DNA from 2 places in the Luteibacter sp. 3190 genome. Region 1 is predicted to be linked to the other one. Evidence: predicted binding sites of a transcription regulator. Region 1 holds the regulator's gene; the other holds the start of a gene.
What was found. Region 1 encodes sigma-54, which starts transcription at its own class of promoters, with help from an activator protein. Its sites were predicted from a motif close to TGGCACGNGCNTTGC; they were not measured.
Positions count from the first base shown of each region.

Region 2: a site for sigma-54 is predicted at 1,800-1,814, ahead of flgB (flagellar basal body rod protein FlgB). Genes of this name have one in related genera too.

Region 1 covers NZ_JAVDUO010000006.1:71,309-74,707, forward strand. Annotated here, with positions in the region: gene lptC (LPS export ABC transporter periplasmic protein LptC) at 1-176, shown strand, start outside; gene lptA (lipopolysaccharide transport periplasmic protein LptA) at 190-714, shown strand; gene lptB (LPS export ABC transporter ATP-binding protein) at 718-1,437, shown strand; gene J2X58_RS18445 (RNA polymerase factor sigma-54) at 1,537-3,021, shown strand; gene raiA (ribosome-associated translation inhibitor RaiA) at 3,142-3,399, shown strand, end outside.
Region 2 covers NZ_JAVDUO010000001.1:2,140,854-2,144,252, forward strand. Annotated here, with positions in the region: gene flgE (flagellar hook protein FlgE) at 1-257, opposite strand, end outside; gene J2X58_RS09695 (flagellar hook capping FlgD N-terminal domain-containing protein) at 277-921, opposite strand; gene flgC (flagellar basal body rod protein FlgC) at 932-1,345, opposite strand; gene flgB (flagellar basal body rod protein FlgB) at 1,342-1,761, opposite strand; gene J2X58_RS09710 (chemotaxis protein) at 1,946-2,863, opposite strand; gene J2X58_RS09715 (methyl-accepting chemotaxis protein) at 3,017-3,399, shown strand, end outside.

The sequences.
Region 1 (3,399 bases):
ACACCTCCGAGGTCAGCGCCTGGCCGAAGGAGAATCGCCTGGAGACGGCCGAGGCGGCCCGTATCGTTCAGGGAACCTCTACAATGGATGGCGTTGGCATGCGCGCCAATCTCGACAGCAAGCACCTGGAGCTCCTCGATGCAGTCCACAGCACGTATCAGCCGCGCAAGCGCTAAGGCCCTTCTCGTCGTGCTTGGCGCCGGGATGCTGGCCGCCCTGCCCGTCGCGGCGAAGCAGTCCGATCGCAACGCCCAGGTCCAGGTGGACGCCAAGTCGTTCGACGGCAAGCAGCAGCCGCAGGGCATCGTCATCTACACGGGCAACGTGATCATCACGCAGGGCACGCTCAAGGTGACGGGCGCCAAGGCCACCGTGTACCTCAACGACGACAACTCCGTGAAGCGCGTCATCGTCGACGGCGGCCCTGCGACCATGCAGCAGCAGGACGACGACGGCAACTGGATGCACGGCCGCGCTAACAACGTCGATTACAAGGTCGAAGAGGACTACGCGGTGCTCACCGGCAACGCGCACATCGACCAGCCGGTCAAGGGCACCGCCGATGGCGACAAGCTCACGTACAACACGAAGGACAGCACGATGACGGGCGAAAGCAATAGCGGCGCCCCCGTGCACATGACCTTCCAGCCCAAGAACACCACGCCCGCGGCCGCACCCGCGAAGCCCGCGGCGTCCGACACGAAGAAGCCCTGACCCATGCTTTCAGCCCAAGGCCTGCAGAAGCGCTTCCGCGCACGCCAGGTAGTCCGCGATTTCGCGTTCTCCATCCGCGAAGGCGAGGTGGTCGGCCTGCTCGGCCCGAACGGTGCCGGCAAGACGACCTGCTTCTACATGGTGGTGGGCCTGATCCAGGCCGACGCCGGCCAGATCAAGCTCGACCAGCAGGACATCACCGGCCTGCCCATGCACGCCCGCGCGAAGCTCGGCATCGGCTACCTGCCGCAGGAGGCCTCGGTGTTCCGTCGACTCAGCGTCGCCGACAACATCCTGGCCGTACTCGAGCTGCGCGACGGCATGACGCAGAAGCAGCGGGAAGACGAGCTGGAAAGCCTGCTCGACGAGCTGAAGATCTCGCACATCGCCGAGCAGAAGGGCATCAGTCTCTCCGGCGGCGAGCGGCGTCGCGTCGAAATCGCCCGCGCGCTGGCCGCCCGCCCGCGCTACATGCTGCTCGACGAACCCTTCGCGGGCGTCGACCCGATCTCGGTGGGCGAGATCCAGCGCATCGTGCGCCATCTCAAGGAGCGCGGCATCGGCGTGCTCATCACGGACCATAACGTCCGCGAAACACTCGGCATCTGCGACCGCGCGTACATCCTCAACGACGGCGAAGTCCTCTCCCGCGGTACGCCCCAGCACATCCTCGCGGACGAAAAGGTTCGGGAAGTGTATCTGGGACGTGAGTTCCGGATCTGACGCCCCGTCCTACCCCACCTTGGGAATAGCTCGCCGAGGCGCTGGTTTGCGGGGGCCAACAGGGGTTAGGATGGATCGGGAACCCCACGCGTCGCAGGCATGAAACCCGGACTTCAGTTTCGCCTCAACCAGCAGCTCACGCTGACACCTCAGCTGCAGCAGGCCATCCGCCTGCTCCAGCTGTCGCAGCTGGAGCTCGAGGCCGAACTCCGCCAGATCGCGGAAAGCAACCCGTTGCTGGAGTTCGCCGAAGATGCCGAATCCGAGGCGGACGCGGCCGACGACGAGGGCTTCGAGGCCGCCGATTACACGCCGCCCCGCGACGAGGTCCCGAAGAAGGCCTCCAAGGACGACGACGAATCCACCGCGGCGCCTTCCGAAGAGCTCGCGCCCGACTGGGACGACGACCGGTTCCACGGCGAGGCCGGAGACTATGCCGGCGCCCCGTCGCGCGCTGGCGGTGTCGACGACGACGGCTTCGAGCCGCAGAACGCCGCGCCCGAGAGCCTGCAGCAGCACCTGGAGTGGCAGCTCAACCTCTCGCAGTTCTCGCCGCGCGACCACGCCATCGCGACCGCGATCATCCATGCGCTCGACGAAGACGGCTACCTGCGCGACGGTGTCGAAGCGGTGGAAGCCGCCCTGCCCGCGGAACTCGGCGCACGTGCCGCTGAGATCGAAACCGTGCGCCAGCGCGTGCAACGTTTCGATCCCACGGGCATCGCCAGCCTCGACCTGCGCGACTGCCTCGACTGCCAGCTGTCGCAGTTCTCGCTCGACACGCCGCATCGCGAGCTCGCGATCCGCATCGTCAACGAAGAACTGGAACTGCTCGCGCGCAACGACCGCACGAAGATCGCCCGCAAGCTCAAGGCACCCGAGGCCGACGTCGCCGCGGCGGCGAACCTCATCCGCAGCCTCGATCCCAGGCCCGGCGCGGCCCTCGACGCCACGCCCGTCGAGTACGTCGCGCCCGACGTCTACGCGCGCCGCGAGAACGGGCGCTGGCAGGTCAGCCTGAATCCCGACGCCCAGCCGCGGCTCGGCCTCAACCAGCATTACTGCAACCTCATCGCCCGCGCGCGCGGCGACGACGCGACATGGATGAAAGGCCAGCTTCAGGAAGCCCGCTGGCTGCTGAAGAGCCTGCAGTCGCGCGCCGAGACGTTGCAGAAGGTGGCCGACGTGATCGTGCGCCGGCAGAGCGCCTTCCTCGACTACGGTCCCGAAGCCATGCATCCGCTGGTGCTGCGCGAAGTGGCCGAGGAGGTCGGGATGCACGAATCGACCATATCCCGCGTGACCACGCGCAAGTACATGCATACGCCGCGCGGCACGTTCGAACTCAAGCATTTCTTTTCCAGCGGCGTGGCGACGGAAGACGGCGGCAGCGCGTCCGCCACCGCCATCCAGGCCATGCTGCGCAAACTGATCACGGCGGAAGACGCGCGCCGCCCCCTCTCGGACCAGGCGCTCGCGGAGGAACTCCATCGACGCGGCATTCAGGTCGCCCGACGTACGGTAGCCAAGTACCGGGAAGCGATGCGTATCCCCAGTTCCAGCGAACGCGTCCGCGCCCATTGACGGTGACCGGGAACCTCGGCACAGGAGAACGGTCCCAACGTTTCAAGGCTCGAGGAACGGCACCGTGTCGTTCCGATCTCGTCGCCGAACGGCGGCACCCTCAGCAAGTAGGAGGCGTCAATGCAAATCCAGATCAGCGGCCAGCACATCCAGATCACCCCCGCCCTGCGTGAGCGCGTGGAACAGCAGATCGGTCGCTTCGAACGCCTTTTCGACAACATCAAGGCCCTCGACGTGGTGCTTTCCGTCGACAAGAACGAGCACAAGGCCAGCGGCACCCTCCACTGCGCCGGCACCCGGCTTCATGCCGACGGTCTCGCCCGGCTCGACGACGACAAGAAAGGCGACACCCTCTACAACGCGATCGACGCCATGATC
Region 2 (3,399 bases), on a different contig from region 1:
CCGCTGAGCGCGAAATCGTACGAGTTGCCGGTCTGGGTGTTGTTGCCGTCGCTGAACTGCTGGGCGATGTTCGTCAGGCGGACGCCGCTGCCGGCCGCGTTGGCCGAGAGGTTCTGTCCCGCCACCGAGTAGACCTGCGAGAACTCGGCGCGCGAGCCCTTGAAGCCGACGGTGTTGACGTTGGCGATGTTGTTCGCGGTGACCTCGAGGTCGGCGGACGCCGCGTTGATGCCGCTAAGGGCGATATCGAAAGGCATGGTGGATTCCTCGCTGTACTTACAGGATTTGCGCGATCTGACTGAGCAGGGCGCCGCCGTAGCCGGCCACCTGCAGGTACGTGCCGTCGGTGCCCGAAGCACCGACGCCTTCCACCTTGCCGCGAACGAACGTGTCGATCGCGGTTCCGCCGGAAGTCGCGGAAAGCTGGTAGACGCCGTCGGCGAGCTGCGTGCCGTCGTCGGACTTGCCGTCCCAGGTGAACTTGACCAGGCCGGCGTCCGGCTGACCGAGCGACATCGTGCGGACGACGTTGCCCGCCTGGTCCTTGATCTGCACGTTGACGTACGTGCCCGAGTTGCCGACGTTGACGGCGCCGCCGAGCGTGCCATCCGTCAGCTTCGCCGCCTTCGACGGCACCAGCACCTCGGTGCCGACGAGCGACGCCGCGCGCACGAACTGGTCGCCGCTGAGGTTGCTCGCCAGCGAGTCGAACGACTGCTGGAGCTGCTGCGTCGCGGCCACCTGCGAGAACTGCGCCAGCTGGGCCACCGTCTGGGTGGCGTCCATCGGCTTGGTGGGGTCCTGGTTGGTCATCTGGGTGACGATGAGCTTGAGGAAATCCGACTGGCTCAGGGTCTGCTGCTGGAGCTGGCTGGACGACGAGGCCGCCGCGCTGCCACTACCGATGGAATCGACTGCCATGGGTTGGTCCTTACTTGCCGAGGTCGAGCGTCTTCTGCATGAGCTGCTTGGCGCTGTTCATGACTTCGACGTTGTTCTGGTAGGAGCGCGACGCGGAGATCATGTTGACCAGCTCGTCGACCGGGTTGACGTTGCTCGAATAGACGTAGCCACTTTCGTCCGCGAGCGGATTGGAGGGCTCGAAGCGCGACTGGATGGGCGCCTGGCTTTCCGTCACCCCCATCGTGCGCACGCCCGCGTTCTCCATCTGGCCGTTGACCTGCTGCTGCACCGCGGAGAACAGCGGCTGCTTCGCGTGGTAGGCGGCCGCCTCGCTGCTGGCGACGCTGTCGGCGTTGGCCATGTTGCTGGCGGTGGTGTTCAGGCGCGCGGACTGCGCGGCCATGCCGGAGCCGGCGACGTCGAAAATCTTGATCAGGCTCATGAGCTGCTCCCCGTGATCGCAAGACGCATGGTGTGGATCTGGCCGTTGATGAAGCCGAGCGAGGCCTGGTAGTGGATCGCGTTGGCCGCGAACTGCGCCTGCTCGACCTGCGTGTCGACGGTGTTGCCGTCCATGGTGGGCTGGGTTTCGACCCGGTAGGCCATGCGGTCGGCGTCGGCGAGGGCCATCGCGGGATTGCCGCCGATGTGCCCCGACGAGGTCGCGGTCATGGGCAAGGCATTGCCCTCCACGGCGCCGGTCGCGGCGGCCATCACCTTGCGGAAGTCGAGGTCGCGGGCCAGGAAGCCCGGCGTATCGGCGTTGGCGAGGTTCGAGGAGATCACCTCGGCACGGCGCTGCCACAGGCCCAGGGCCTGCGCGTGGACGCCGAACAGCGAATCGGGTTTGTCGAGCATGGGTCCTGCCCCCTCGTGACCTTGGCGAAGAGGCAGGAGCAAGTCGCGTGCCATGCATGCGACGGCCACGAAAAACGGCGCCGTGGCGCCGTTTTCCGGGATCGGGGAGCGGGGTCGAACCGACTGGCGCCGGAATTCCGACGCGCCGTACGCGCTGTGACGACGGTGATCCGTCGCCCGGCGATCAGGCCGGGAGCAGTTCGAGGACGGTCGTCGCCAGGATGTCGGGCTGGAACTTGGCGATGAAGCGGTCGGCGCCGACGCGGTCGACCATCGCCTCGTTGAACACCCCGCTCAGGGAGCTGTGCAGCAGGACCTTCAGATGACGCAGCTGCGCGTCGTCGCGGATGGCGCGCGTGAGGGCGTAGCCGTCCATCAGGGGCATTTCGATGTCGGACACGACCAGCGCCACGCGCTCGTCGACCGGACCCATGGCCAGGGTGCCGAGCACGTCCAGGCCTTCACGGCCGTCCTTCGCCACCACGCACTCGAGGTCCATCTTGCGGAACAGGTCGACCAGCTGCGTGCGTGCCACGAGGGAATCGTCGACCACCAGCACCCGGCGATTGCGCGCGTGCTGGACCACGGCGGCCTGCTGGATGCGGTCCGAGAGCTCGACCGCCTGGGGGTCGACGCTCGCCAGCACCTGCTCCACGTCCACCACGGCGAGTAGGTCGCCATCGAGCCGCGTGACGGCGTTGACGCGGGCGCCGTAGCCCAGCGCGGCGGGCGGCGCCGTCATGTTGGCGCCGTCGACGTGCACGATGCGGTCCACGTCGGACACCAGAAAGCCCTGCACCGAGCGATTGAACTCGGTCACGATCAGGTGCGCCGTGTCCACCGCGGCGAGCGGGGGGTACCCCATGGCGGCCGCGAGGTCGATCACGGGAATGGTGTTCCCGCGGTAGTCGAAGCTGCCCGCGACCAGCGCGTGCATGCTCGGCATGCGCTCCAGCCGCGGCCGGCGCAGCACTTCGCGCACCTTGAAGACGTTGATGCCGAAGGCCTGGCCGTCGCCCAGGCGGAACAGCAGCATCGCCACGCGGTTGTGCCCGGCCAGGCGGGTGAAGGTTTCGACGGTGTCGAGGAGCGGTCGGGCCATGGCTGCGCGGCGTCTGCGGATGGTGTCGCGAACCGTATCGGCCAGCCGGCGCGTTTCTGTAGCCGGGCCGTGGCATGTGGATTGCATGGCTCAAGATGTCACGCCCCCTGACGATCTATTGGGGCGACCACTAAAACAAGCGAAAGCGAAGCCATGACCCTCCTCTGGAGCCAGCACGTCCGTCTCATCGCCCACGCGGCCGCCAGCGGCGACGCCGCGCGCGTCCGTGCGCTGTCCGCCCAGTACCCGGCGGCCGCCAGCGCGCTCGGCGCGCTGCTCAAGCCCGCGGAGCCGCGCACGGTTGCCGCGACCACGATCCAGGCGATCGAGCAGCAGGGGATGGTCCTGACGAACGCGCAGGCGCTCGGCGCGACGCTGCAGGAACTCGGCGCGGCCGTCGAGGGCGCCCGCGATACCGCCGGTCGTTTGACGGAAGCCGGCGCCAGGATTTCGACGGCCATCGACCAGGCCCACGCGGGCGTGGCCGGCATGGCCGACGCCGGCGGCCAGGGCCAGGCGACCTCGGCCGAACTCGA